4 regions of the Paenibacillus sp. FSL H8-0034 genome follow, and region 1 is predicted to be linked to each of the others. Evidence: riboswitches for the same ligand, from Rfam matches in the RefSeq annotation. Region 1 holds a riboswitch; each other region holds the start of a gene.

Region 1 (7,486 bases):
CCTGCAGCAGACGCAGCGCATGCTCACGCTTGCTTGCCTGTGATCCACGACCCTTGATCGCTTCGATCAATTGTCGGCCTATTCGCATGACCGGGTTCAAGGAAGAAGCAGGATTTTGCGGGATGAAGGCAATTTCCGTTCCACGCAGCCTGCGCATACGCTCCGAATCCAAATCCAGCAAATTACGTCCCTTGTAATGAATCGCTCCCGCTATGGATGCATGATAAGGCAGCAGACCGGGAATCGAGAGCCCCAGCACCGATTTACCGCTGCCCGTTTCCCCGATCAGGCCGAGAATTTGCCCCTGCTGCAGCGCCAGGGTAACATTATCCACTGCCCTGACTGTACCGGCCGCTGTCTGAAATCCGACGGATACCTGTTCAATCGATAAAAGCGTGCTGATACGTTTCCCTCCTCCTTCTGCTACCCCCGAGCTCCTGACGCCGCAAGTACTGCTACCCTGTCACCATCAGGAAATCCAGAATTTATCTTTTTCTGCCTTTGTGTCGAAAACATCTCTTAATACGTCACCCAAGCAGTTAATCGCCAAAGAAACAAGTGCAATACAAAGTCCAGGCGCAACAATCAGATGAAAATAACTGCGGAAGTAGGGTCTCGCATCGTTCACCATAACTCCCCAGTCAGGGGTTGGCGGCTGCAGCCCCAAGCCCAGAAAGCTTAAGGACGCGATAGACAGAATCACCCGCCCAATCCTTACCGTAAACAGTACAATCATGGGACCTATCATATTCGGTACTACATGCTTAAGCACAATATAGCCATGCTTTCCACCCATCGCCCGAATGCCCTCGACATACGATTCCTCACGTATCTTCATCACTTCGCCACGCACGACTCGGGAAAAGTCAGCCCATGAGGTGACGACTAGCGCGATAAACAAGCTGTTGACACCCGGCCCGAGCGTACCGGCGATCGCGATCATAAAGCTCAGTCCAGGCAAGCCCTGGAATATGCTGATACCGATCTGAATACAATCATCCAACCAACCGCCAAAATATCCCGCTATTGTCCCGATAATAAGCCCGATCAGCATTGTGGCAATCGTCACTACAAGGGCCAGCACAATAGAAATCCGCCCGCCATACAAAATACGACTGAACACATCCCTGCCCAGTGTATCCGTACCGAGCCAATGGCTGAAGGACAGCGGTGCAAGCCGCTCAGACATATGGATCTGATTCGGGTCATACGGAGCAATCCACGGTGCAAGAATGCTCGCTGTCAGGATCGTGAACAGAATAACAATCGCAGCGATACCAAGTGGAGACAGCGTGCTGACAATGGCAGACAACCGACTCTTCATCACGGAGAGGCTGGATGCAGCTGAGGCATGACTCCGGGATGCTGTGCTGTCAGGTTGTAAGGTCACTTCAGCTTTCCTCCCAGCCTCATCTGCGGATGAATGATCAAATATGAAAAATCCGTAAGCAAATTAAATACGACATAGACAAGCCCGGTAAACACGACATACCCTTGAATGACCGGGTAATCCCTGCGTAGAATCCCCTCAATCGCAAATCTGCCGATTCCAGGCAAAGCGAAGATGACCTCCACAATGACAGAACCGCCCATGATCGCGCCAAAATACGTACCGATTACGGTAACTAACGGGATTAATGCATTGCGAAGCGCATGCCAGGTAACGATATTTCCTTCACGCAGCCCCTTGGCCCTTGCCGTCAAAATATAGCTGTGGTTCATCGTTTCCAGCAAGGTAGACCGTGTTAACCGCATCAATACGGCACTCGTTCCTGAAGCAAGCACAATCGCCGGCATGACTAGATGCTTCCAAGTACCGTATCCGCTGGTCGGCAGCAGATGGAGCTTTTCCGAAAATAACGTAATCAGCAGGATGGCCAGCCAAAAGCCGGGAATCGATACCAGCAGCATAGCAGCGGCACGTCCAGCATGGTCGATCCAGCCATTTTTCTTTAAGGCCATCAGCATGCCTGCCGGAATCCCTGTACCGACCGCTAACACAACAGCAAGCAGAGCTACAGAGAGTGTGACGGGCAGACGGCGAATAATTTCACCGCTTACCGAATCCTTTGTCATGTAGGAGGAGCCCAGATCGCCTTGTACAGCTCTGTTAAGCCATCGCACATATTGAACGGGGATCGGGTCGTTCAACCCAAGCTCCTCCCGCTTCACTGCAACCTCCTGCTCGGTAGGCTCTTTCATTCCGCTTAAGCTCAGCGCCTCTACAGCAGGATCGCCGGGAGAGACCAGGTTCAGCATGAAAGCAATCAGCGATATGCCGATCAGCACAGGAATAGCGGCCGTTATTCGGCGGAACACATACAGCATGCTACTTAGCCCATTCCAATTGCGGCAGCGTAGTGCCATAAATCGTCGCTTGATAGCCTTTAATCTTCTTGTTGTAAGCAATCAGGCTGGCATCATTGAACAATGGAATTGTCGGCAGGTCCTGTACCGCCAAAGCTTGCAGCTCATTATAAATCTTGGTTCTCTCATCCATGCCAAGCGCATCCTTAGCCTCTTTAAGCAATTGATCCACACGATCATTTTTGTAGCCCAGACTATAGCTCTTGTTGCTTGAACCTGTGCTGCCCAGATAATTAGTGAACAGTGTGAACGGATCACCGTTCGGAAGTCCTTGCGTGGCCAAAGCCAGATTATATTCGCCCTTGCTCTGTGCTTCCTTGAATGCAGCGCCATCCAGAATACGAATGTCCACATCAAGAGAAAGCTCCTTGAATACTGCCTGCAGCAGCTCGGCCTGCGCTTTGTAAGGGTAACGATCCAGCCCATAGGTCGGTACGATCAAATCAACCTTTTCACGTTTGCCGCCAAGCGCTTCAGCAGCTAATTTCTTGGCCTCCGCCAAATTATAGTCCACTTTAAAATCCTTATAGAAAGGAGACGTTGCATTCAGGAAATTAACCGTAGCGGTAGGGTAGCCCAAATAAAGCTCCTTTACCAGCTGTTGGCGATCGATCGCCAGCGAAATCGCTTGCCGCAGCTTTGGATTGTCAAAAGGCGGCTTTTGGCCGTTCGGGTGCAGGTAGTGGGAAATCGTCGATTTCGCTACTGAAACCTCAAACTGCTTGTCCTTCAATAGCTCCTTGGCCAAGGCAGGAGGAATTGCACCCAAATCCATAACACCCATAATTTCACCTGATTTCAGAGCCGACAATCTTGTATCCGGGTCGGGAATGACACGAACTCGAATCGTCTTCGTTTTGGCTTTATCGCCATAATATCCATCATAAGCTTCCAGCAGCGCATATTGATCCTTCTCGTGCTTGATCAGCTTGAAAGGTCCGGTACCTTGCGGCAATCCGTTAAAATCACCTTTTTCGGTAAAGTTTTTGGGACTGTAGATCGGACTGGAAAAGTTAACCATCGAATACAGTAGAGTAGGCTGCGGTGTTTCGAAGCTCAGCTTGAACGACATATCGTCAACCTTCGTTACCTCTTTTAATCCGGGGTACGAGCTTTTAATGTCCAATGTATAAAAGGGTGAGCTTTTGGGACTGGCAAGCTTATAACGGTTAAAATTGGCGATAACTGCATCGGCATTCAGCTTTTCTCCATCATGAAAAGTCACATTGGGACGAAGCTGGAACGTCCATTCTTTGCCATCCTCGGACATTTTCCAGGAAGCGGCGAGCTTAGGCGCAGGCTTACCGTCTTCACCGGCTGTAATCAGCGGCTCCCATACATAGAGAATGGTGCTCGTGTAATAAGCATCCTGTGGACCCGGAGCCAGGTCGCGTGGAGCTGCCAAGACAACCTCAGTTGGCTGTACCTGGCTGGGTGCTGCTGGTGGCTGCTCCGCCGTTTGCGGGCTTGGACTGCTGCAGCCCCATAAAGCAATTGCCATGCTGGCGCTTAACAGTCCTAATTTTGCATATTGTCTTGCTTGCTGGTACAACTTGCTTATCATGTTTTATAAACCTTCTCTCCATTATTTCAATTACATACAGATGCAAAAAAGACATCGTTAACCTCTGCCGTACAAAGGTAAAAGATGCCCGTGATCGTATAGACTATTGCTAACGATGGCTGTCTTTAACACCTCCCTATCTCCCGTAGGTTAAGCAGTGTCTGTCGAATAGGCAGGTCTCCTGGCTCCAGATTCATAATCGACAAGCACCTTCCCGATCCTGCGATCAGTGGCATTTACGCTTTGACTCCTCTGTTACAGTAGCGGGACCTCATCAGTTTTTCACCGAACTTCCCTATTAAGCTCTGAGCGAGATTACGATACAGAGCACCTATTCACTTAATATGTAATTATTACTATTAAGAATATACACTACTATTCCCTATTAATCAATGGAAGACGTAGAAGTATTATAAGAAACTACAAATAGGCCAGCCATATAACAAGCCGACCTGGTTCTTGCCATAACCTCATGTGGGATCGGAGCTATTGCCGAATGGCTCCCCCGTTGTTGACAAAAGCTTGTATTGCTGAGGCGTAATCCCCTCCCTTTTCTTAAATTTACGGATAAAATAAGTCTGATCAGCGTAACCAACCTGCTCTGTCACCTCTTTTACCGTCCAGGTGTTCGTTTGCAATAGCTCCTTCGCCTTTTCCATTCGGAGCTCGTCTGCATATTCACTGATGCCAATCCCCATCTGATTCTTGAAATAACGGGACAAATAGGAGGGTGACAGCGAGAATTGCTCTGCGATTTTACTCAGACTGAGCGTACCGTCCATGTAATTATCATGAATGTACGTAGACAGCTTGTCGCGCAGCTCAAAGTTTTTGCTTTCCTTTTTCATAGAAATGTCATCGGCCAGCCGACCGCAAAACCTTACAAAGGCTCGCTCAAACTCATCCAACGTCTCAAATTCAAAGGCACGCAGTGCAACCTTTTCCCTCTCTCCTTCATGATTAAGCGGCAGGTTGATCTCCTCCAGCTGCTTAACTACCCCATCGAATAAGCGAAAACAGATGCTTTGCACAAAAGAAACCGCAAGATCATACCTGCGAATTTCAATCATCTCGTCATGAATGGCACGGACGGCCCCTTCTTTACTCCCCTGCTTTAGTGCTTTAACAAGCTGTTCCTCAAATTCATGCATAGGCTGAGACAACGAAGTCGGGGAAGGAAGATCCTGGTATTGAATCACACAATTGTGTCCCTTCATAAACCGGTATTGGGCCGATTCATACGATTGCCTGAAATATTTAGGAATAGCAAGCGCATCCTCAAAAATATCACTGACCCCTACCGTCACCGTAAAAGGAAAGCTCTGCTCGAAAAATTGTCTCGTTTTCTCGGCTACCTCCGTTATCATGTGCAAGGGATCAACCATCGGCTCCATGCCGACCAGCACCACGACACCGTTATTTTCTGTCATATCGATACCATACCCGTATCCGGCTTCAAGCGAAATCTCTTCCGCTACATTAATAATGCTGTATTTGAGCAGATTTTGAATAATAGTCGTATTCATTTCCTCGAACCGCCGATAATCATCAATGATGAACAACAGCACGGCAAAATGATCATCTCCCAGCTTCATACCCGCTGTATCCAACAGCTCTGCGATATCTGCCTTCGATTTCACATTGCCCTTCAACAGATCGGAGAGCAGCTTCTCCTTAATCATCGCCGACTTCGTCCGCAGTCGTGAACGCAAACCGCTGTTTTCAATGCTCATATCCTCTATCGTTCTGGAGATCCAGCCCAGCTCGTCTTTGCCTTGGTAAGAATCACTTGTACCTTTATTGCGGAGAGATTCCAGCAGCCGTTTGATCGGCTTATAGTTATGGGTAGCCAGCATGTAGGACAGCACAATACCGAGCAGCAAGGTCGTAAGAATCGTCACATAGAAAATCATTTGCGTATGGCGTACCCGATTGAGAAATTGCTCCGTCGGCATCACGACATAATACGACCACGGGACAACGCTGGAATCGAGTCGGACCGAGGAGTAGCTTCCCTCCGATAAACGAACGGTCTGAACCGAAGCGGAAGGCTGATCGGGAAGGTAGGCCAGAAGCTGTGCAGAATCGAGACTCCCAACGGTTTCACTGGATACGGACACGATAGGCTTGCCCTGTTTATCGATCACAACCGCCATGCCCTCGAATTGCTTCAGTGCGCCTCCGACTGTTTTTTTGATCTCCGCACCATTAATCACATAAATAATAACCTCATATGGCTTCGTGCTGCCGTTATTGGGAACGGGATACAAATAGAGTGTTGCATCCGTATTGTTGGCACCGTTGATAACAATCGATTGTACGGGCATGATCAGCGGACCCTTTAAGTCCGAGACCAGTTTTTCAAATGCACTTTGGTTCAAGCCTTGAAATGGATAAATCTGCTCCAGGAAGGTATCGAGATCATACACACCGCTGGCAGCATATACTTTGTTCGCTTGTGCCTGCGCGTAATACACGCCGATATCGAGCAGGAATGAGCTGGTAGAGCCGTACGATCTCAGCTCCTGATTGGCCTGAGCCGCTTCAAAGCCCCCTTGGGTTATCATATAGGGCAGCAGCTTCGTGTTGCGGGATATCTGCACGGACATCCGCTGCAGCTCCACGAGCCGTTGATCGATCTGATCGCGAATTTGCTGCAGGGAAGCCACATTCGATTGCTCGACAACTCCCTGCAGCGTATGGAAAAAACTCGTATTCATATACCCGCCAATACCCACCAGCAGAAGCACGACCAGAAGCATATAGGAGAAAAAATAGGTTTTCATCCGTGAATACAGACGTGGGGAGATACCGGATTTTTTCGTGTCTGCCATAGTCGCGCTCCTCTCGGGGGAATCCTTATTAGGCTTTATTAACGATTGCCTGTAATACGGAGTGCGGTGTCACGCATGCCCCTTGAACAATGTCCTCTTCCGTAAAAGAAGCCATCAAAATCTCTTTGGCCTCTTTGCGTTCCCGATCATAAATGATATAAATGCGTCCATCCTCGGCCTGAACGCCATCTGGATAAGAGACGTGCGGACGTTCATCCAGCAGCAGATTCCCTGTCCAGGTCAGTCCCTCATCCTCAGATAACATCGCCGTCAAGTGGCTTCTGCCCTTAAATCCATAATGGTTCACCAGCAGCAGACGTCCTGAGAGCAGCCTGCGGATAAAAAATCGCGAGTCGGGCCCGCCAAGCGTTGTCGGTTTCCCGGGAGACCACGTCCTGCCACCGTCAACAGACACGCTCTCACCAATCCCGTAAAAGGTGCGTACCAGCATCCACAAGCTGCCGTCCCTGCGCTCGACGACCATGTGCTCGTCGAAGTGGCGATTGGGAATGTCGGCCGAGCCCCACTTGTGAAAGGTTTCACCTTGATCGTCTGAGCGATATACATTCGAATACCGTTCCTCCGGCAGATGGTTCACGTCCGATTCGTTGCATGCCCATACTGCAATCGGCAGCAGCCAATCACCACTGCTCAGTACGGTAGGCTTGTTCATCATTATCCCGTCTGCGATGCGGCGCGGCTCGGTCCAGACCGGATCAGC
Region 2 (7,486 bases), 6.9 Mb from region 1:
TCTTGTCCTTCAATGGTTACATTAATTTCATCGGCACCATCAATGACATGTTCATTCGTTATAATGTAGCCGGACGATTCAAAGATAAAACCGGTGCCCAACCCCGAAGGTTGAAGCTGTCCGTTTGGATCTTGTTCCTGACTGCCGCCGTTGTCTCCAAAAAACTGACGGAAAAATGGATCGCTATAGAGCGGGTTATTTTGCTTATTGGAGCTTTGAGCTTTCGTTTTGGTTTCAATCTTAACAACAGCCGCGCTTGCCTGTTGCGCAATATCAGCAATATTGGTGGGTCTCACAATATCCAGTGAAGCTTTTTGTGCAGTACCGCTATTTATTGTAGTAGGTGCTGCTGCAGAAATGCTGGAAGCAGGGGTACCTCCAGTAAACATATTCATTCGGTCAGAGGCAAACATCATGCCGCCGACGACGATCACGCCAGCCATAAAGGCGGCAAAGACGCTTTTTCCACTACTGCGGGAATTCTTGCTTCCCTGCGAACCCGATTCAGGAGGACGCTTATCTTTGGGATGTGAATCACCGAATAATCGAGGCTGGGTGACCTTGAAATTACCGGAATCCTCTTGGTATAAAAATGAATTTTGTTCGTTGCGGTGTTCATGATCCTTGGACGGCTGTATGATAGTATCGGTATCTTTGTGGTTGTTTTCCATTGTTAAAACCTCCATTTTATAAAGTTGAAATATGGGATTGGATAATAGTGAGTAAGGCGTCCTTCTGTTATCTATATTGGACCTCAAGTATTAACGCCAACTTAAATTACTTATAAAATGACATTAGATTTAACTGGAAAAATCATCCTATTGGGCATCATACAGTTAAAAGCAATGCAAAAGAGCCTTCATCCCACTTATGGATGCAAGGCTCTTGAAGATATACAGATATGAGATGCTTTTTGGGATCTGTGGGTCAAGTAACCCCAGAATAAGCCTGCAATGAAAAAAGGGAGCAGCGTGAGATCAGCGATTATTAATCTCTTTGCACGCCTTCGGGACCTAATCCTGTAGGGACAAAACGATCTTTATAGCTGTACACCATATGCGCCTGCAGGGTGTTGCCTTGAAGCAAATGCTCACGTACCATCGCTCTGCCACTTTCCGGTGTCATGTCCTTGTACCATACGCCTTCAGGATATACGGTAACCACACAGGCATCCTGGCAGCGTCCATTACAGCGTGTTCGTGTGGTATGGATAAACCGATCAGCACCTTGTGCTGTTATTTCCGCACGGATGGCCAAGGTGACTTCTTCCCCCTGATGCTTCATACAGCTCCCGCCGTTGCAAATTAGCACATGATGCTGCGTTTCGGATAAATTCCAGGTTGCCATGCTTGCACCGCTTTCTAGTAAATTCTACTGATTAAATTGAGGAAAGGTAGGCGTATCGGCTAGCAGCTTGCGTGTATACGCATGCTTGGGTTCGTTAATTAATCGTATTGCCGTAGTATCCTCGACAATCGTGCCTTTCTCAATGACGAGTACACGTTCACATAGCTCGGATACGACGGCTATATCATGGGAAATAAATAAGTAGCTGACCTGCTGCGAAAGATGCAGCTGTTGGAGCAATACGAGCATTTGCGCTTGAATCGACACGTCCAAGGCCGATAATGGCTCATCCAATATAAGCAGCTTCGGCTTTAATGCTAGCGCACGGGCTATGCATACCCGCTGGCATTGTCCGGTGCTCAGCTCGTCTGGATAGCGGTTCAAATACCGTTCGTCTAAACCAACCTCCAGCAAAAGCTCCACAATGCGCGCCTCGACAGCAGAGCCATAATTTCGTAACGGCTCAGCGATGCTGCGTCTTACTGTCCAACGCGGGTTCAAGCTGGTTCGTGGATCTTGAAACACAATCTGAATGTCTTGTCTCCAAGAGCTTCGAGCGCTCCATGATAACAACGATTGATCATTCCATAGTATATCGCCACCACTTGGTTTATCAAGACCCATTATGCATTTGGCGATAGTGCTTTTCCCTGATCCGGACATGCCGATCAAACCGACGATCTCTCCCTGTGCTATCGCAAAATCAATAGCATGCAGCACCTGCTTGCCACGGTAGGCCTTTTGCAAATTTTTTACTTGGAGCATGAAGGATCTCCTTTCGCCATAACCGGGCTGTGCTGCGGGATAAACAGACGAGGAATAGAGGCCAGCAGCAGCTTGGTGTAGGTTTCTTGGGGCTGCGTAAAAATCGATTTCACATCATTCATTTCAATCAGTCGGCCTTGATGCATCACGCCAATACGATCTGCGACCTGGGCAACGAGCCTAAGATCATGAGATACAAAGATCATCGCAGCGCCACTGCTTTGCTGCAGTTTTTTGAGCAGTGCCATAATCTTGGCCTGTGTACTTACATCGAGCGCTGTTGTAGGTTCATCGGCAATGATGATTTGTGGATCGTTGATCATAGCCATGGCTATGACGACCCGCTGCCGCATACCCCCACTAAGCTGATGTGGATACATTGCATAAACCTCAGGCGCAAGCTCGGTTTTGGACAGCATATCGATAACTTTATTTTTCATCTCGACTCGTCCTAATGGAGGGTTGTGTTGATGATAAATCAGACATTCCAGCAGTTGGTCACCGATCGTCAATGTTGGATTGAGGGTATCCATCGGGTCTTGAGTAATATAGGTGAGCCGCTTGCCGCGGATCATCCGCCAATCGTCCCATTGCCAGTCAGATGTACTTTCGCCCAGAATGGCGAGGCTGCCGTCCGATTGTTGGAGTGGGTGTCTCAGAAGTCCCATGATGGTCAGCGCCAGTGTGCTTTTGCCAGAACCGCTTTCTCCGACCAAGCCTAAACATTCTCCTGGATATAGCTCCAGGCTGATCGACTGTAAAATCGGCTGCGACTTTTGACGTTTACGAGTGCTGAGCACTTCCACACTGATGTTGCTGACGATAAGCAGCGGTTCTTTACCCGCAGTTGCTTGCTGATATCCAATGGCTGCGGCTGCAGCCGTTTCCATGTTCGCTGCCCTTTGGCTGCTTGAGATTTCGGTGAGCTTCCTGCTCATTCGGCTTCTTTTCTTGAATAGCAGCGGAACATGAAGTGTTCTCGGCTCCAATGCATCCTTAACCGTGTCACCCAAATAATTAGTCGCCAGCACCATAACGAAAATCATCGTGCCAGGAGCTAGAAATAACCAAGGCGCTTCCTCCAGGTAAGCTCTGCCTTCATTTAACATAGCACCCCATTCCGGCTGTGGCGGACGAATCCCGAGGCCAAGAAATGATAAGGAAGCGATACTTAGAATGACATATCCTATATCCAGCGTTATGAGCACCAGAATTGGTCCGATAATGGCTCCCAGTATATGAGTGAGCATGATTTTCCAAGCCGGTGTCCCTGAACAGCGTGCCGCCTGAATATAACCATCCTGCTTCACCATCAGCACATAGCTGCGGAAAATCCGTGCATAAGAAGGCCAGGATACGGCGGCTACCGCGACCATCAAGCCCGTTAATCCCGGACCCATCAGCGCTGCAATAGCTATCGCCAGTACCAAGGTTGGAAACGAAAGCAGTACATCCATGAAGCGGGTCAGTATTTGATCAACCCAGCCCCCCAAATAGCCTGCTGTTACACCGATTACTAAACTAAGTGAGATGATCAGGCCTACAGCCATGAAGGAAGCCGTTAAGGAAGCGGAGCCTCCATAGATCAACCGTGTGAACACATCTCTGCCGAAATTATCGGTACCCAAAAGATGTTCACCGGAGGGCGGCATAAACACTTGTGCATAATCGACCTTGACCGGATCATGGCTTGTAAATAAGGGTGCGCCCAATGAGAGAATGATCACCATAACGATGAATAGCAGCAAAATCAAGGCAATCGGGTCCTTTACTATTGTTGACCGCAGCTGTCTGAGCATTCGCTTATCCATGGGTTCCCTCCTCTATCCGCACACGGGGATCGATCCAGCGGTATATGATATCTATCAGCACATTGATCATGACATAGGTTACAGCCATAAGTAAGGCGAATGCCTGAATAACGGGATAATCCCTTCCGTTGATGGCATCGACCACATAACGTCCGATACCTGGCCATGAAAAAACAGTTTCAATAATAACAGCTCCTCCGAGCAGACCACCGATGATCATGCCGAAAGACGTAATAACGGGAATCAGCGCATTGCGCAGGGCATGCTTGTATACGATGACAGATCGAGGCAGTCCTTTGGCCTCTGCCAGCACCATATAGCGTTTGGAAAACACCTCCAATAAAGAGGTGCGCAGCAATCGGGAGGTCGTTGCGGCCAGCCCTGTTCCGAGCGTTAAAGCAGGGAGGACCAAATGCTGCCAAGAGCCTCTTCCGAGTGTGGGAAACCAACCGAGCAGATAGGAAAGGCAATAAACCAATACCAATCCGAGAAAAAAATTCGGAACGGATACGCCCATTAACGCGATAAAACGGGTGATATGGTCGGTAGGACGCCGATGAAATACGGCACCGGCTATCCCAGAAGGTAAAGCTATGACGAGCATGACTACCAATGCTGCGCCTGCTAGCTCCAAGGTTGCCGGAATCCGTACCCAAAGCTCTTCTGTAATGGGTGTACGGCTGCGAAAGGAGGTTCCCAGATTACCGGAAACGACCTCCTTCAGCCATGTCAAATATTGAATCGCAAAAGGCTGATCAAGTCCCAACTGCTTGCGCAGGATAGCGGCATCGACATCCAGATCGGTCACGGTTGCCCCGGGATCAAACATCGTTAGCAAAATCATCTGCGCAGGGTCACCTGGAATAAAGCGTAATAACGAAAATATGAGCAGTGTGACACCGAGAAGTACAGGAATGGTGACTGCTATACGAATGAGCAGATATTTGAAGATACTCATTTGCTGATGTACATTTCCGGTACAATCTTCGTTCTCAGGTTCTCATCTATGCCTTTCACCTTGTTGTTGTAGGCCGAGCCCCAGCTTGCCGAGTTATACATATATACGATTGCCGTTTCATCCAGTACGATCTTCTGAACTTGCTTCGCCAGCTCATTTTGCTTGTTGGCATCAAATTCAGCTGACAGCTGATCAATCAGCTTGTCCACCTCAGGATTGCTGTATCCACCATAATTGCTAACGATGCCACTCCGGTAGTACGATTTCAATTGGCCTCCGATATCTCCGGTTACACTGCCGCAGGAGCAGTAGGTAGCCATCTCGAAATTGCCATCAAGCATTAACTGATTCGAAGCCGTAGTTTCAACAGGTGCAATTTCAATATTAACGCCGACAGCCTTTAACTGGCTTTGTAAAGCTACAGCAGTTGGCTGAAAGAACGAGTAAGTCAGCAGCTTGAACTGCAGCTTTTGACCATCCTTGGTACGAACGCCGTCTGCTCCGGCTTTCCAGCCTGCTTCTTCAAGCAGCTGCGCTGCCTTGGCACGGTCGGATTCCGGCCCTTTGTCCAGTGCATACGGAAGTCCCTTCGGGAAGTGGCCTGTCACGGGCTCGGCAAACCCACGGCTCACCCCGTCAATGAGCTCTTTGCGATCCAAGGCCAGGCTTATAGCCAAGCGAACCTTGGGGTCTTGAAAAGCAGGAACCTTTTTAATGTTCAGCCATAGATTGCGCGTTGAGCCCGGAGGGTACAGCACATTGAATTTTTTATCCTTTTCATAGGCAATGCGTTGTTCAACCTCCACATTCATATCCGCGTCAGTATCTCCGCTTTTCATAGCGAGCAGGCGACCTTGACCATCGGAACCCAGCCTTGCCTCTATACGCTGAAGCTTGGGTTTTGTGCCCCAATAGGTGGGAACGGCTTCGGCAATCAGCAACTCGCCCGGAATGAATTGCGTGGGCTTCATGAATCCGGTTAAATCGGCTTCTTTATTAAATTTATCGCCAAGGCGATCCGCTTCAGCCGCATTGTGAATTGCAAATCCGGTAAGCTTGAATATAAAAGCCGGGTCGGGCTTAGGTGTTTTGAACTGAATGTGCAGCGCATCCTTGACGATGAATTCCACGCCGCCGATCTGTGAGGAAGCCCGCTTGTTCAGCTTCTGATGGCGTTCAAGCGCTGCTTTGACTGCTGCCGCATCCATCACGGCTCCGCTCCAAAACTTCACATTAGGCTGCAGCTCCATTTCCCAAAGGGTAGGCTCTACGTTTTTCCATGACTTGGCCAGCCATGGACGTAAGGTTGCATCATCATTGAGCATGACCAATGGCTCGGCAATCCCGTCTGACGTAATTCGCTGTGCATCCACATTAGTTGGATCCAACGAGCGGGGCATATTCAAGGTAACATATTTCAGCACCTGTTGATCGGCCATCGCGGAGCTTGTACCTGCTGCGGCACTGTTTGCACCTGTACCTGAGCTCGCTGAGTTTGTAGCCGTACTGCAAGCGGATAATGCGATGAGTAAAGTCAAAATGAATGTGAGCCAACTACTTTTCTTTAAATAAACCAACATCTTGTTTGTCTCCTCCTGTGTTCCTTCTCATAATTGTATTTCCTGTGTCACCTTGTTAAAGCCGGAACATCGTATACAACGCAAAAAAGACATCGTTACCCTATAACAAGAAAAAGGTAAAGATGCCCATAGTTTTATTGTATGAAACTTTTGGCCGTCCTTAACACCTCCCTATCCTTCGTAGGTAAAAGCAGTGTTGTCAGAACTGGCAGGTCTCCTGGCTTCGGGATCATGATCATCAACGGCCTTCCCAATCTTAACATGGCTAAGATCAGTGGCATAATCGTTGAGGACTTCTCCGTTACAGTGGCGGGACCGCGTCGGCATTGCACCGAACTTCCCTTTTAAGCTTCAGCTTGCTGAAGCACCTGTTCCCACAAATATTCAATTATCAACCTTGATCATAAACAATATTAATATCTTATGCAATACCAATATAAAGTAAGTGAAATAAAAATTGCAGCTGTCATCGTCCAACGGTATGGGAATTATCAGTTTAATCCCAATCTTTCCTTTGACATGATTCATGTAAAAAATTACTATTTGATTATACTTAAACACTATCTGTATAGGGTTATCAATCGTGAATTGAAAAGAGGTGGTCATTTTGGCAGCATCTTGTATTGGTGAACTCCGTGAAATCCATCGATTTCCAGTAAAGTCATTCGCGGGTGAACGTTTAGAGAGTGGCATAATTGAGAGATACGGATTGTATGGCGACCGCTGTTATGCTTTTATAGATGAAACCAAGGAAGGATGGGATAGCTTTATTACCGCAAGAAGCATCCCTGAAATGCTCGGTTATAAAGCGGAGCTCATGGGTGAAGGATCGGAAAATGAGTTTCCTAATATTCATGTAACCTCGCCGTTTGGGCGGAATTTTACATGGAATGAAGCTTTGCTGGATGAAATACAAAGGTTTTCCAAGAAAAAGATAACGATGCAAAGCTATGATCCCCAGAAGTCCGACCTCTTGGCTGTTGATGCGAGCAGTATTCTGATTGTCACAACAACCTCATTACGTA
Region 3 (7,486 bases), 3.6 Mb from region 1:
GCGTTTGTTGACAAACTACCAGACCAACTGCATCCCAATGCTGAAGGATATAAAATTATGGCTAATCATATACTGGGTAAAATGAATATTTAACTAGAGCCTGTCTGCTTTAACCTTGAAAATAATTGGTATATAATGGTTAAATATTAGAATAATAGTAACAAAAAAAGGGTGAGTACGTTTCATCCTTTTTTTGTTGTACTAAAAAGTACTTATATCCTCAGGCTATAACTAGATATAGTTTAATCCAGTTACGTTATATCTGGAAATCTATGATATGTTTTCTATAACAAATTGTAGAGGAGTTTTTATAGATGGTGAAGAGTAGTGCTTTAGGATACCCGCGTATTGGTGCGGATCGGGAATGGAAGAAAGCGCTTGAAGCTTTCTGGTCAGGCAAGCTTGAGGAAGCAGAGTTTCACCGCCAGCTGCAGGACATCCGATTGAATCATTTGCGTAAACAGCAAGAGAAAGGCATCGATTTGATCCCGGTTAATGATTTCAGCTATTACGACCATGTATTGGATACAGCTGCCATGTTCGGTATTATTCCGAAGCGTTTTTCTTATGAAGGTGGCGCGGTGCCTTTGTCTGTCTACTACGGGATGGCTCGTGGGACGAAGGATGCTACAGCAAGCGAAATGACCAAGTGGTTTAACACCAACTATCACTATATTGTACCTGAATTGGCTGATGCATCTCCGGTGCTTACCGAAAATAAACCTCTTGCAGCTTATCGGGAAGCTAAGGAAAAGCTTGGGATTGAAGGCAAACCGGTTATCGTGGGACCATTGACCTTCCTGAAATTATCAAAAGGATACAGCCAATCGGAGTTTGATTCCTGGTTGGATCGGTTGTTACCACTCTATGTGCAGGTTCTTCAGGAGTTGGCTGCAGAAGGAGTTCAATGGGTACAAATCGATGAGCCTGTTCTCGTGACGAAGCTAAGTGGTCCTGATATCCAGCGATTGAAGACTATCTATGAGACGTTTGCTGCATCCGTGCCTAATCTGAACATCATACTGCAAACCTATTTTGAATCTGTCGACCAATACAGTGAAATCGTCGCGTTGCCAGTCAAAGGAATTGGACTTGATTTCGTACATGGTCTATCCGGTAATCTATCTTCGATTAAAACGCTCGGGTTTCCGGATGACAAGGTTTTAGGTGCAGGCGTCATCGACGGTCGCGGTATTTGGAAAGCGTCACTTCGGGGCAAACTGGGACTACTGGAACAACTCACTGAACTCGTTACAGCCGATCGCCTCATCGTGCAGTCGTCATGCAGCTTGCTTCATGTTCCGGTAACAACAGAACGTGAGACTAAGCTCTCATCTGAACTGAAGAATGCTCTCGCATTTGCGGATGAAAAGCTTAACGAATTGGTCCTTTTAACAAAAGCTGTCGCTGTAGGCAGCGACGGAGTGAAAGATGAACTGGATCACAGTGACCGTGTTATTCAGGCACTTCAGCAGTCAGAAGAGCGCAACCGCAGCGATATCCAGCAAGCCGTAGCTGCTGTTAATTCTCAAAAGCCGGAGCGCAACCTGCCTTTTGCCGAGCGTTATGCCGCTCAACAGGCCAAATGGCAGCTACCCCTTTTTCCAACAACGACAATCGGCAGCTTTCCACAATCTGCTGAAGTGAGAAAAGCACGCCAATTGTGGCGCAAGGGTGAATGGAGCCAAGAGCAGTATGCTGGCTTTATCCGGGAACAAATCGATATCTGGATCAAGCTTCAAGAGGAAATTGGTCTGGATGTACTGGTGCACGGGGAGTTTGAACGAACGGATATGGTCGAGTTTTTCGGCGAAAAGCTTGCAGGCTTTGCATTTACACAAAACGGATGGGTCCAATCCTACGGTTCCCGTTGCGTTAAACCTCCGGTTATATTCGGGGATGTAGCGTTCACCGGTGAAATGACTGTGGAAGAAACCAAATATGCCCAGTCGCAAACCGCGCATCCAGTTAAAGGAATGCTGACCGGTCCTATTACGATCATGAATTGGTCATTTGTCCGTGAAGACATACCGCGTGAGCAAATTGCCTACCAATTGGCGTATGCGCTGAGACAAGAAGTGGAAGCACTTGAGCAGGCGGGCATTGGTATGATTCAGGTCGATGAGCCAGCAGTTCGCGAAGGGCTGCCGCTTAAGGAAGCTGAGCAAGCCAATTATCTGGAGTGGGCAGTCAAATCTTTCCGTATAGCCACCTGCACCGTACAGGAAACAACACAAATCCATACGCATATGTGCTATTGCGAGTTCCATGACATGATTGATTCGATAGAAGCGATGGATGCCGATGTTATTTCCATTGAAACATCCCGCAGCCACGGCGAACTGATTCACAGTTTCGAGCTGAACACTTACAAGCTTGGAATCGGCTTAGGTGTATACGATATCCACAGCCCACGTATTCCGAGTGTGGAGGAAATGACCAGCATGATCGAACGCGCTTTGCGGGTATTGGATCCTAAGCTGTTCTGGATTAATCCGGACTGCGGACTTAAAACCCGTGGACTTCAAGAGACGGTTGATTCCTTGCGAAACATGGTTGATGCGACGAAGATTGCCCGTACAAAACATTCCGCACTCGTGTAATTTTAGTATATAGATAGAATACAAGGTTATAGTGGTTACACAAACACGTACGCAGCAGGCTTTGACCGTGTGCGTACGTGCTATTAAGAACATGTCTACTAAGGAGAACAGGACTGTGGAACATTTACGCAAACAAGATCCCAAAATTGTTGAGGCTATGAATTTGGAGATTGGTCGTCAACGAGATAAAATTGAATTGATCGCTTCCGAGAACTTCGTGAGTGAGGCTGTCATACAGGCAATGGGTACCGTGCTGACGAACAAGTATGCGGAAGGCTATCCGGGTAAACGCTACTATGGTGGTTGTGAATACGTGGATATCGTTGAGGATATTGCGCGTGAGCGTGCTAAACAATTGTTTGGTGCTGATCATGCGAACGTACAGCCACATTCCGGTGCGCAAGCTAATATGGCGGTTTATTTGGCAGCCCTGAAGCCTGGCGACACGGTGCTGGGCATGAACCTTGCACATGGCGGCCACTTAACTCACGGTAGTCCTGTGAATGCTTCCGGTATTTTATATAACTTTGTTGCTTATGGTGTAAGAGAAGACGATGCGCGTATCGATTATAACGAGGTCCGCAAATTGGCATTCAAGGACAAGCCCCGCATGATCGTAGCCGGTGCCAGCGCCTATTCACGCATCATCGATTTTGAAGCGTTGGCTTCAATTGCCAATGATGTGGGCGCCTTATTGTTTGTTGATATGGCTCACATTGCAGGTCTTGTAGCAGCAGGCTTGCATCCGAGTCCGGTTCCACACGCGCATTTTGTCACAACGACTACCCATAAAACGCTTCGCGGACCTCGAGGCGGTATGATCCTGTGCCGTAAGCCATGGGCAGCAGCGATTGATAAAGCGGTATTTCCGGGTACCCAAGGTGGACCATTGATGCACATTATTGCGGCCAAAGCAGTTGCTTTTGGCGAAGCGCTTCAGCCAGAATTTAAAACCTACGCGCACAACGTTGTCAATAACGCTAAAACCTTATCCGAAGCCTTATTGGCTGAAGGTATTGATCTTGTATCCGGCGGTACCGACAACCATTTGATGCTGATCGACCTTCGCAGCCTTGGCATCACTGGTAAAGCTGCTGAGCATTTGTTGGATGAAGTAGGCGTAACGGTAAACAAAAATGCGATTCCATTTGACCCTGCTAAGCCCATGGTGACAAGTGGTGTTCGTATCGGCACACCTGCTGCTACCGCTCGTGGCATGAACCAAGAAGCTATGAAAGTAATTGCAAAAATCATCGCATTAACATTAAAAAACCAGTCCGACGAAGCTGTTCATGAAGAAGTACGCGGCATGGTGAAGGATTTAACTGCACAATTCCCGCTTTATCCGGGTTTAAGCTACTCATAGTTGTTTCTTGATTCATAGGGGCTGGCGCATATGCGCTGGCTCTTTTTCTTTGTGGAAACTACGCATATATCACAATTGACAATTACAATATATTGATATATATTTGTATAAATCGTTAATTAACAACTATATATTGTTATGACAGGTGCTTTTTTGTTTAAAGTGAACGAAAAGGCTTAAAAGGGAAGTCCGGTGAAAAACCGGTGCGGTCCCGCCACTGTAAGAGAGAAGTATCGATCTGGTTGGCCACTGATTTTGTATCATACAAAGTCGGGAAGGCGGATCGAATACGTTGATCCTCGAGCCAGGAGACCTGCCTGTTCATTGACACGATTCCTGCGGAGAACAGGTAAGGTGATCGCTTCGTCCGTGACGAGGTAGGCGAAAATTCGTCTGCTCGCTTTGGTGCATTCGGCCCTTATGGCTTCCGGATGTGCTTTTTTTATTGTTAACTTTAGAGCAATGAACGGAATGGGAGGACTAAATATGTTGATCGCCTACGACACCAAGACGGGAAATGTACGCCGTTTTGTTAAAAAATTGAATATGCCAGCGATTCAAATTGAGGATAAGATGGAGGACTTAAATGAGTCTTTCGTGTTAGTTACCTATACCACCGGATTCGGTCAGGTTCCTGAAAAAGTATCTTCTTTTCTGAAAAAAAACCATTCGCATTTAATGGGTGTATCTGCTAGCGGTAACCGAAACTGGGGTGAAGGCTTTGCACGCAGCGCCGATCATATCTCAGCGTTATACGGGGTACCTGTACTGGGGAAATTCGAGCTTTCAGGAACGAGTAAGGATGTAGAGAGGTTTATTCAGGAGGTGAGTTTGATTGCAGCACATTGAGTTGAACAATTTGCTTATGCAGCGAGACGCGGACGGTTTTTTTCAGCTGCATAAAGACAGGGAAGCCGTAGCGGCTTTCATGGAAGAAGTATACCAGAAGACCATCCAGTTCGCTGATACTTCGACCAAAGTTCGGTACATGATTGATAACGATTATTATGAAAATGTGTATGAACGCTACACTCACGATGAAGTCGATGAGATTTACCAAATCAGTCATAGCTTTCGTTTCGAGTTCCCGTCTTATATGGCGGCCTCCAAATTTTATACGGATTATGCGGTGAAAAGCAACGACCATTCCATTTACTTGGAGCATTATCCGGACAGAGTTGCAATTGTAGCTTTGTATCTGGCGGGCGGTGAGATGCAAATAGCAAGGGATTTGGCCACGTCCATGATGGAGCAGCGAATGCAGCCGGCGACTCCGACATTTCTGAATGCAGGGAAAAGCAGGCGCGGTGAAATGGTATCCTGCTTTCTGCTGGAAACCGATGATTCGCTCAACTCGATTAACTATGTACTCGGTACCTGCATGCAGCTTTCGAAAATTGGAGGTGGTGTAGCGGTCAATTTGTCCAAGCTTCGCGGTCGTGGTGAGCCGATTAAAGGTGTTGAGGGCGCGGCCAAAGGAATTATGCCGGTACTCAAGCTGATGGAGGATGCATTCTCCTACGCAGACCAGATGGGTCAACGCAGAGGTTCAGGAGCAGCCTATTATCATATTTTTGGATGGGATGTCATGGAGCTTTTAGATAGCAAGAAGATTAACGCGGATGAGAAAATGCGGCTCAAGACATTATCGATTGGTTTGATTGTGCCTGACAAGTTTTATCAGCTTGCTGAGGATAACAAGCCGTTGCATCTGTTTGCTCCTTATTCTGTTTTTCAAGCGTACGGAAAATACCTGGATGATATGGATCTTGATGATATGTACGACCAACTGCTGGCCGATAACCGGGTGCGTAAAAAGACAGTGATGAGCGCACGGGACATGTTAATCAAAATTGCGATGATCCAGCTCGAATCGGGTTATCCTTATATCATGAACAAAAGCAACGCCAACCGTTCCCATCCTCTGAAAAAGCTGGGTACGATCAACATGTCAAACTTGTGTACGGAAATCTTCCAATTGCAAGAAACTTCGGAAATCACCGATTATGGTTGCCCGGATCTGATCCGTCGGGATATAAGCTGCAACCTCGCCTCCCTGAACATTGCCAATGTCATGGAATGGAAAAAAGTGAGGGAATCTGTCCACGACGGGATGACCGCCCTAACAGCCGTAAGCGATATGACGAACATCGCCAATGCGCCGGGTGTTGCAAAAGCAAACCGGGAGCTGCATTCGGTCGGATTGGGAGCTATGAACCTTCACGGCTATCTTGCCAAAAATAAAATCGCGTATGAAAGCGATGAGGCTCAAGATTTTGTCCGCACTTTTTTTATGATGATGAATTATTATTCCTTGGAAAAAAGCATGGAAATTGCAAAAACGCGTGGCGTCACATTTACAGGCTTCCAGCATTCGGACTATGCGAATGGTACGTACTTCGACCGTTACTTGACAACGGACTACCGACCGGTTACCAGCAAAGTGAAGCTATTGTTCAGCGGGATTCCAGTTCCGTCTCCGGAAGACTGGGAGAATTTGAAGGCTGCTGTGCAGAAGCATGGATTATATCACGCTTACCGCCTGGCAATTGCCCCGACGCAGAGCATTTCATATATTCAGAACGCTACATCAAGCGTGATGCCGATTGTGGAGCCGATTGAAACCCGCACCTATGCCAACTCAACCACCTATTACCCGATGCCGTACATGAGCCGGGATAATTTCTTTTACTATAAATCTGCCTATCAGATGGATCAATTTAAGGTGTTGGATCTAATTGCTGAAATTCAAATACATGTCGATCAAGGAATCTCAACCGTGCTCCATGTTAACAGTGACATCACGACAAGGCAGCTTGCTCGCTACTACATTTATGCAGCTAAAAAAGGATTAAAATCGCTCTATTATACCCGGACGAACAGATTGTCCATCGAAGAATGCATCAGTTGCTCCGTTTAGGGGAAGGGGAAAGATGAAAATGAGTGTTTGGAAAGCTGTAAATTGGAACCGTCCGGATGATGATTTTACCGACACTTTCTGGAAGCAAAATATGATGCAGTTTTGGACGGATGAAGAGATTCCTTTGTCGGATGATCAAATGTCTTGGCTGACGCTGAGCCATGACGAGCGGGAGCTGTATATGAAAGTACTTGGGGGGCTGACCCTGCTGGATACGGTTCAGGGTGGCGTTGGCATGCCCAAAATACTTGAATGGGTTGACGGGCTGCAGCGTAAAGCCGTGCTCGGTTTTATGGGGATGATGGAGCAAATTCATGCCAAATCTTATAGCAGTATTTTCACAACACTGGCTTCAACTGAAGAGATCGACAACATTTTCAGCTGGATAGAAAGCAATCGTTGCTTGCAAATCAAAGCAGAGACGATCTCCCAATATTATAATGGCATTAAGACGCGTGAGGATTTGTATTTGGCGATGGCGGCCTCTGTATTGCTGGAGAGTTATCTGTTTTATAGTGGATTTTTTTATCCGCTTTACTTGGCAGGGCAAGGTAAAATGACGAGTAGTGGTGAAGTCATTAATCTGATACTGCGTGA
Region 4 (7,486 bases), 620 kb from region 1:
GAAGGAGCTTGCCGCTTATGTCGGGACCGACGATGCCGCTGCCGTTATTTCGGGTACGGCTGCCATACACTTGAGTCTTCGCTTATTGGATGTAAAAGCCGGTGATACGGTTTTTTGTTCAAGTCTTACATTCGTAGCTAGCGCCAACCCGATCTTGTATTTGGGAGCGACGCCCGTATTTATTGATTCCGAGCCTGATACCTGGAATATGTCACCTCAAGCGTTAGAAAACGCATTGCGAGATGCAGCTCGAAAGGGAAAAATGCCGAAGGCTGTTATCGTCGTTCATTTATATGGTCAATGTGCCAAAATGGACGAAATTATGGCGTTATGCAATTTCTATCAGATCCCGGTCGTCGAGGACGCAGCAGAATCTCTTGGTTCGACGTATAAAGGGCGTGCAAGTGGATCTATCGGCACCTATGGGATCTATTCGTTCAACGGGAATAAAATCATTACGACTTCAGGAGGAGGCATGCTGGTTTCCAATGATGTGGAGAGATTAAAGCAGGCACGTTTTTTGGCAACCCAGGCGCGTGATCAGGCTGTCCATTACCAGCATAGCCAGACCGGGTATAACTATCGAATGAGCAATGTGTTGGCGGGGATTGGGAGAGCTCAGCTTGGAGTGCTTGAGGAGAGGGTTCAAGCAAAAAGAACTATTTTCAAACGTTACGAGCAAGAGTTATCTCGTCTGCCAGGAGCAGGCTTTATTCCTGAGCTGACGAATACCCGTTCGAATCGTTGGCTGACCATTTTAACGGTTGATGAGAAAGAAGCCGGTGTGTCTCTGAATGAATTGCTGGAAGCGTTAGCCTTGGAGAATATTGAAGCTCGTCCTGTTTGGAAGCCGCTTCATCTGCAGCCTCTTTTTGCGGGGGTCAGGCTTTACCCTCACAGCGAGAGTCGAATCGTTTCCGAGCAGTTATTTAAAAAAGGAATATGCCTTCCCTCAGGGTCTGGAATGACCGAAAGTGAGCAGGAGAGGGTGGTGGATTGTATTAAAAGGTGCTTTGTAAAAAAAGCAAGCATTATCGCCTGAACAAGCTCGTGATCCGAACCGTTAATTGATTTTTTGAGCATGATGCCGAAGCTTCATATAAAATTGATTTTTCATTTTCGAGTCAAGACAATCCCTGTAGAGGATAAAATTGTACGTATACAAAACCTTATGGTAAGTAAATGTCGCCTTTTTCAGTAATACCGTCGTAAGTGAGTACATAACATGACCCCCTTGTTCTATATTTATGTACTATTATACGGGTGTATTCAGTTTAAAGCTACAGTGTGAATAGGGGAGGAGGTGGTTCGAAGGGACTCTACGTTCTGATGGGTAGCAATGATGGCTGAATCAAATCTTAAATCTTGCCAAAAGTGTCACTTTGGAGTGATGTACATGATCGGTAACAATATCTCTGCTATTCGGAAACAAAGAGGGTATACGTTGTCTGAGCTTTCAGAGAGAGCTGGTGTATCCAAATCCTATTTGAGCTGTATCGAAAGAAATCTTCAACAAAATCCATCCATTCATGTTATGGAAAAAATAGCCTCGGTTTTAAAGGTTGACCTCAAGAGGCTGTTACTTATTACAGGTGATGCGGAAAAAAAGCAAATTGAAAAAGAGTGGATGGATTTTATTTATGATTTGAGAAAATCAGGTATTAATAAAGAACAGATTCATGAATACAAAATCATTATTGAGTTTATGAAATGGCACAATGACAAAAACAAGTAGAAGGATACAGCCCTGGCTTTGGTGGATCGTATTGGTGGTCTCTTTGGGTGTTATTTATTGGCTAGCTGTTTTTCAGATATTTACCGGAGAACACACGATGGTGATCATTCGGCGTATAACGGGTATGACTGAAAATCATGCATATGCAATGAATGTAATCGTACGCAAATCTGCGCATATTCTGACCTATGGACTACTAGGTGTATTGCTATATATAGTCATCAGACAGCATGCAATCGGTTACGCGTGGTTTGGTGCCACTCTGATCGCTGTACTGGATGAATGGCATCAATCCTTTGTACCTGACCGGACTCCTTTAGCACAAGATGTCCTCCTTGATTCATTGTCAGCGTGTTTATTTCTATTGATTTTTGTTTATTTGAAGAGACGACGATAATTGCGTTTGTACAGTTGCACGACAAAGAGCCCCTTCTGGGGCTTTTTGTACAAAATACGATTGGCTCGTTGGAAAAACGAGTTTGTTCTTTAAAGAGAATTTTGATATACTGTAGTCACTAAGTTATCTCAATTCATCAAGTGAAGAGGGAAGATTCAGAATGATAGGTAAACGTGTCCAGCAGTTTAGAAAAGAAAAGGGAATGTCTCTGACGGAGCTGGCCGAACGTGCAGGCGTTGCTAAATCGTATATAAGTAAATTAGAACGTGATATTCAGAAAAATCCTTCCATTGAGTTTCTCGAAAAAATTGCGGCTGTATTAAACGTGACGGTAAACAGACTTATTGATTCCGAGGAACCGACCGCTAATGACAATGAATTTGATCAGGAGTGGTATGACATTATTAAAGACGCGATGTCATCAGGGGTGGACAAGAAGCGGTTTCGTGAGTATCTGGAGTACAACAAGTGGGTAATGAACCGTCCTAACGATGACTAGCTGAGCAAGCTCTGTATCAGACACTTTATAAGTTAGCCCCCTGCGTTAAACATAACCACTCGTCTTGTATTTCACTTGAGAACATATTGATCATTTTCAGTGTTCATATCCAGATGCGGCACAGGTTGCTCGGGGCCTGACAGGAATGCGCGAATGTCGCACGGATTAAGCCCCATCTTACGAGCACTCATAATAAGCTCCACCCACTCCAGATCAAGCAACTCAAGCTCCACTCGGTTCGTGCTACTCACAGGTAACCCCTCCTAAATAAATGAATGCGGTTGGATACAATATGTATCATTAAATGTATTATTGCATGTTTATTTTGCGAAATCAATCATGATTATTAGTTTTTATACAAAATGTATCATATTTAACATTTTTGAAGAAGCAAGAACGGTTAGGTTACCGTATGGGGCGAACTTCGAACATAGACAAAGCTTCCTTACGGGTGATATGATGAAACCAGACAATTGTATACGTGATAGAATAGGTGCGAGTGCTGAGAAATCTCATTCGCTTAAAAGGGAAGCCGGTTCAAATCCGGCACGGACCCGCCACTGTAAAGAACGCTAATCGAGATTGGCAAATGCCTGAAAGATGTATCCACTGAAGCAGCATTAGTGCTTTGGGAAGGAGTCGGGCACGATGTTCTGAGTCAGGAAACCTGCCTGTTTAAACAACACTGTTAACCTACGTGGATTTAGGCAAGTGTTAGAGACTGGCTTACTTACAGAGGTAAAGGGCAGAGAGCCTGTTGTCGATGTATGTATGTGATGCAACAGCATTTCTAACACATTGGAAGTGCTTTTTTTGTTGTCATTTTATGGATGTGGATAGGGAAAGGATGTGCAGCTTGTGGCAGGGAAATTGCTGATTGTCGGTTTTGGACCCGGCAGCTTTGAACATATAACGAAACGGGCTCGTGAAGCGCTCCAGGAGAGCGATGTAATCATCGGTTACAACACCTATGTAGACTTAATCAGCGGTTTGCTGAGCGATCAGCAAATTGTAAGAACGGGTATGACTGAGGAAGTGAGCCGTGCTCAAGAGGCGGTGCGGCAGGCGGAAGCAGGGAAAAAGGTTGCGGTCATTTCGAGCGGTGACGCTGGTGTATACGGAATGGCGGGTCTGGTGTACGAAGTACTGATGGAAAAGGGCTGGCACCCGGAGGACGGCGTGGAGGTTGAGATTATTCCCGGTATTTCGGCGATTAACTCATCGGCATCCCTGCTGGGCGCACCGATTATGCATGATTCCTGCACGATCAGTCTTAGCGACCATTTGACGCCTTGGGAACTGATTGAGCGGCGGGTTGAAGCGGCTGGACAGGCGGACTTCGTAATCGCCTTGTACAATCCGCGAAGTGGCAGACGGACTCGGCAAATTGTGGAGACGCAGCGGATTCTGCTGAAGTATCGTTCACCGGAAACACCAGTTGGCATTGTGAAAAGCGCGTATCGGGATCGTCAGCATATTGTACTAACGAACCTGCGGGATATGCTGGATCACGATATCGGCATGCTGACTACGGTCATTATCGGCAATTCGTCAACAATGGTCTATGACGGATTGATGATTACGCCTCGCGGCTACCAACGCAAGTACACGCTCGGCGCCGACGTGCAGCCACTGCGGCCGCATCAGCGGCTGCGGCAGGAAGCAGAGCCTTGGGCGCTGGAGCAGCTGCCCGAGGAAGCGAATGACGAATACGATGATGAGGAATGGGAATCCGAAGCAGAAGGAGACTCCCTGATTGAGGATATAGACGATGAGGAATGGGATGACGAGGAGGATGAGCGCATCCCGAACGTTGGGTCGACATCAGCGGCAATCCGCCAGCCAGATACCCTGTTAGCGAGCTCCGCATCGCCAAGACCGGGAACAACAGATACACCGAAGCTGGCTTCCAGTGAGGGTGTATTGGGAAAAGCGACTTCAGGTAAACCTGCTTTGTTGCACAACGAAGGACCGTTTGGAAGGGCAACGATAGTAGGTGTGTCCACTGCTGTTGAGCCGAGTGCTGTAGCAGTAGCAGAACGCCACGTCAGTGCAGATCCACTGCTGCTGGCCATGGAGGCGCTGCAGCTTGTGGATCGAAGGAATGGAGTGGCAGCAGTCAACACGTTGGCGGCACCATCTGTGGTGACTGCATCAACTGCTGAACCGGCACGATCTGCAGCACCTGCTGCGGTCACAGCAGGTTTGTTCAGGCAGCAATCGATCTTTGAGCTTGCCGTCAGCCCAGGCGTGGCCAACAAGCAGTTCACGGCGAAGCAGATGCTGACTTTGGCAGCCGTTGTCGGCGACAAGGGATCGATGGAATATACGCCACATCATCAACTGATCTTGCGTGTGCCTACAGATAATCCGGCAGAGATTACGGATAAGCTTAGCAAGGAAGGATTATTGCTGGCTCCGATCGGCGATGTCGCACAGGTAAAGGCTTGCGATTTTTGCAATGGCGAGAAGGGCGAGTCTATTCCTTATGCGGAGGAGCTGCAGGCGAAGCTCGGTGGGCTGGGCGTTCCCAAGGAAATGCGAATCGGTTTCAATGGCTGCGGAATGGCCTGCTATGGTGCCGTCAACGAGGACATCGGAATCGTCTACCGCAGGGAGAAGTTCGACTTGTTCCTGGGCGGTAAAACCGTAGGTCGTAACGTTCACCCGGCTCAGCCGGTTGCTGAAGGGATTAAGCCTGAGGATTTGGTCACCACGATTGAAAATATTATGCATCGATACGTAACCGAAGGTCATCCGAATGAAAGATTCCATAAGTTTTTTAAAAGAGTCAAGGAGCTTGAAGGCTACCGTCATCAAGATTTGCCTGTCTTTACTATAGAAAATGCGATTTGCGGAGATTAGGAGCTTTTAGCATGGATAGGCCATACGAATATGATGCTTGTAATGATGCAAAACATCGTATGGCCGAATGATTCGAAGCTGCAGGCAGTTGTAACGATGAAAAACATCGTAAGGTGAACGATTTCATCCAAATTGTTCGATTTGTTTAGTTCTAACGATGTTTTATATCGTACCCGTTACTTTTCGTATGAAAGACGCTGCTGTTATGATGTTTTATATCGGATCAGCTGCTTATTTTGAGAGAGATGCTTCTATAATAATAAGTTTTGCTAACATCCGCCTTTGTACGATGCTGTTAAGGCATTCAAAAATAGTTTTTCTAAGTGATATGAAGCTTACGTTTATGAAGTCAGTTTTTGATTAGGAAAACATAGTTGAGCTTATGATACAGTTTTCCTTCGGAAAACTATGAGGAGGTAACCCATGAACGCTGTATTATTTGTAGGGCATGGTAGTAAGGATGCCGAGGGTAATGAAGAAATCAGACAATTTGTTGGCGCGATTGCGAAGGAGCTTCAAGGGCCGCTCGTTGAAACGTGCTTTTTGGAGTTCGAGAAGCCGAACATTCGTCAGGGAATTGATCAATGTGTAGCCAAGGGTGCGACGCAGATCGCTGTGGTGCCCATTACTTTATTTTCTGCTGGACATGCCAAGATTCATATTCCTGCAGCTATCGATGAGGCCAAGCTGCGTCACCCGTCAATCCGTTTCAATTATGGCAGGCCGATAGGTGTGCATGAGCAGGTATTGGACATTCTCACATCACGACTGGGAGCAGCCGGAATAACGGAAGCTACCTTGCAGGAGCAAGGACAGGAGCTGGAAGAAACGGCCATATTGGTCGTGGGACGAGGCAGCAGCGATGCTGACGCTAACAGCGATCTGTTCAAAATATCCCGGTTATTTTGGGAAAAGCTGAAAGTAAAATGGGTAGAAACGGCGTTCATTGGTGTAACGGCTCCTTTGCTGGAAGAGGGAATGGAACGATGTTTGAAGCTCGGCGCCCGTAAGGTCATCATACTTCCCTACTTTTTATTCACGGGCGTTCTGATCAAACGGATGGAGAGCATGCTGGAAACCTTTGAAGAACGCTACCCCGAGCATCAATTTTCACTGGCTGATTACTTTGGATTTCATCCGAAGCTGCGGCAAATTTTGATAGAACGTGCAACAGAAGCTTTGCAGGGCGAAGCCAAAATGAACTGTGATATGTGTCAGTACCGGATCGCCGCGATGGAGCATATCGATCACCACCACCATGATCATGATGATCATCATCATGGACACGATCACCACGACCACGGCCACGATGATCATCATGGGCACGATCATGAACATACTCACGAACATAAACATGCAGATGGGCATGATCATCATGACCACGACCATGACGATCATCACCGCCACGATCATTCGCATGACGAAGAGCATGATCGCGATAAACAGCCTGTCAACAACAAGACGGTTGCATCATCCTAATAGAAGGAGGCGTAACGATGATATTAGTTATGGCCGGAACCAGCGACGCAAGAGAGCTTGCTGTTTCCATTCAGCAGACGGGTTATGACCTGCTTACTACTGTTGTAACAGACAGTGCTGCGCAATCGATGGAGAATGCCGGTCTGCCTGTGATGGTAGGTCGGTTAACTGCCGAGCAGTTAGCTGCATTAGTCAAGGAGCGCGGTATTCGTACGATTGTAGATGCCACGCATCCTTTTGCCGAGGAAGCCTCGAAGAACGCAATCACCGCTGCCCGCGAAGCGGACGTGCCTTATATTCGCTATGAACGGGATCGGCTTACTTTTGATGGCAATCCGCTCATTACCTATGCTGACGACTACGAGCAGGCAGCCGAGATGGCCGCGGCCAAGCAGGGTGTCATTATGCTGACAACGGGCAGCAAGACACTGCATATTTTTGCCAAACGATTGTTGAATGAGCCGAATACGACCTTGGTAGCGCGTATGCTTCCCCGTCGAGATAATATGGA

Evidence for each region. A riboswitch is a leader RNA that binds a small molecule or an ion and turns the genes downstream of it on or off. The one in region 1 is predicted to bind cobalamin.
Region 2: another riboswitch for cobalamin. It lies ahead of NST47_RS04035 (ABC transporter substrate-binding protein); the one in region 1 lies ahead of NST47_RS34570 (ABC transporter substrate-binding protein).
Region 3: another riboswitch for cobalamin. It lies ahead of nrdI (class Ib ribonucleoside-diphosphate reductase assembly flavoprotein NrdI); the one in region 1 lies ahead of NST47_RS34570 (ABC transporter substrate-binding protein).
Region 4: another riboswitch for cobalamin. It lies ahead of cobJ (precorrin-3B C(17)-methyltransferase); the one in region 1 lies ahead of NST47_RS34570 (ABC transporter substrate-binding protein).

Annotation. Positions count from the first base shown of each region.
Region 1 covers NZ_JBBOBS010000001.1:7,744,145-7,751,630, forward strand. Annotated here, with positions in the region: gene NST47_RS34555 (ABC transporter ATP-binding protein) at 1-334, opposite strand, end outside; gene NST47_RS34560 (ABC transporter permease) at 470-1,390, opposite strand; gene nikB (nickel ABC transporter permease) at 1,387-2,367, opposite strand; gene NST47_RS34570 (ABC transporter substrate-binding protein) at 2,330-3,931, opposite strand; cobalamin riboswitch at 4,086-4,281, opposite strand; gene NST47_RS34575 (helix-turn-helix domain-containing protein) at 4,402-6,765, opposite strand; gene NST47_RS34580 (sialidase family protein) at 6,794-7,486, opposite strand, start outside.
Region 2 covers NZ_JBBOBS010000001.1:847,901-855,386, forward strand. Annotated here, with positions in the region: gene NST47_RS04010 (S1C family serine protease) at 1-671, opposite strand, end outside; gene NST47_RS04015 ((2Fe-2S) ferredoxin domain-containing protein) at 988-1,347, opposite strand; gene NST47_RS04020 (ABC transporter ATP-binding protein) at 1,372-2,112, opposite strand; gene nikC (nickel transporter permease) at 2,100-3,923, opposite strand; gene nikB (nickel ABC transporter permease) at 3,916-4,881, opposite strand; gene NST47_RS04035 (ABC transporter substrate-binding protein) at 4,878-6,461, opposite strand; cobalamin riboswitch at 6,652-6,848, opposite strand; gene NST47_RS04040 (MOSC domain-containing protein) at 7,069-7,486, shown strand, end outside.
Region 3 covers NZ_JBBOBS010000001.1:4,176,996-4,184,481, forward strand. Annotated here, with positions in the region: gene NST47_RS18930 (SGNH/GDSL hydrolase family protein) at 1-93, shown strand, start outside; gene metE (5-methyltetrahydropteroyltriglutamate--homocysteine S-methyltransferase) at 315-2,603, shown strand; gene glyA (serine hydroxymethyltransferase) at 2,719-3,969, shown strand; cobalamin riboswitch at 4,096-4,304, shown strand; gene nrdI (class Ib ribonucleoside-diphosphate reductase assembly flavoprotein NrdI) at 4,456-4,818, shown strand; gene nrdE (class 1b ribonucleoside-diphosphate reductase subunit alpha) at 4,805-6,889, shown strand; gene nrdF (class 1b ribonucleoside-diphosphate reductase subunit beta) at 6,909-7,486, shown strand, end outside.
Region 4 covers NZ_JBBOBS010000001.1:7,126,974-7,134,459, reverse strand. Annotated here, with positions in the region: gene NST47_RS31875 (aminotransferase class I/II-fold pyridoxal phosphate-dependent enzyme) at 1-1,042, shown strand, start outside; gene NST47_RS31870 (helix-turn-helix domain-containing protein) at 1,340-1,735, shown strand; gene NST47_RS31865 (VanZ family protein) at 1,719-2,132, shown strand; gene NST47_RS31860 (helix-turn-helix domain-containing protein) at 2,293-2,631, shown strand; gene NST47_RS31855 (anti-repressor SinI family protein) at 2,703-2,882, opposite strand; cobalamin riboswitch at 3,106-3,320, shown strand; gene cobJ (precorrin-3B C(17)-methyltransferase) at 3,490-5,496, shown strand; gene NST47_RS31845 (sirohydrochlorin chelatase) at 5,920-6,975, shown strand; gene cobK (precorrin-6A reductase) at 6,993-7,486, shown strand, end outside.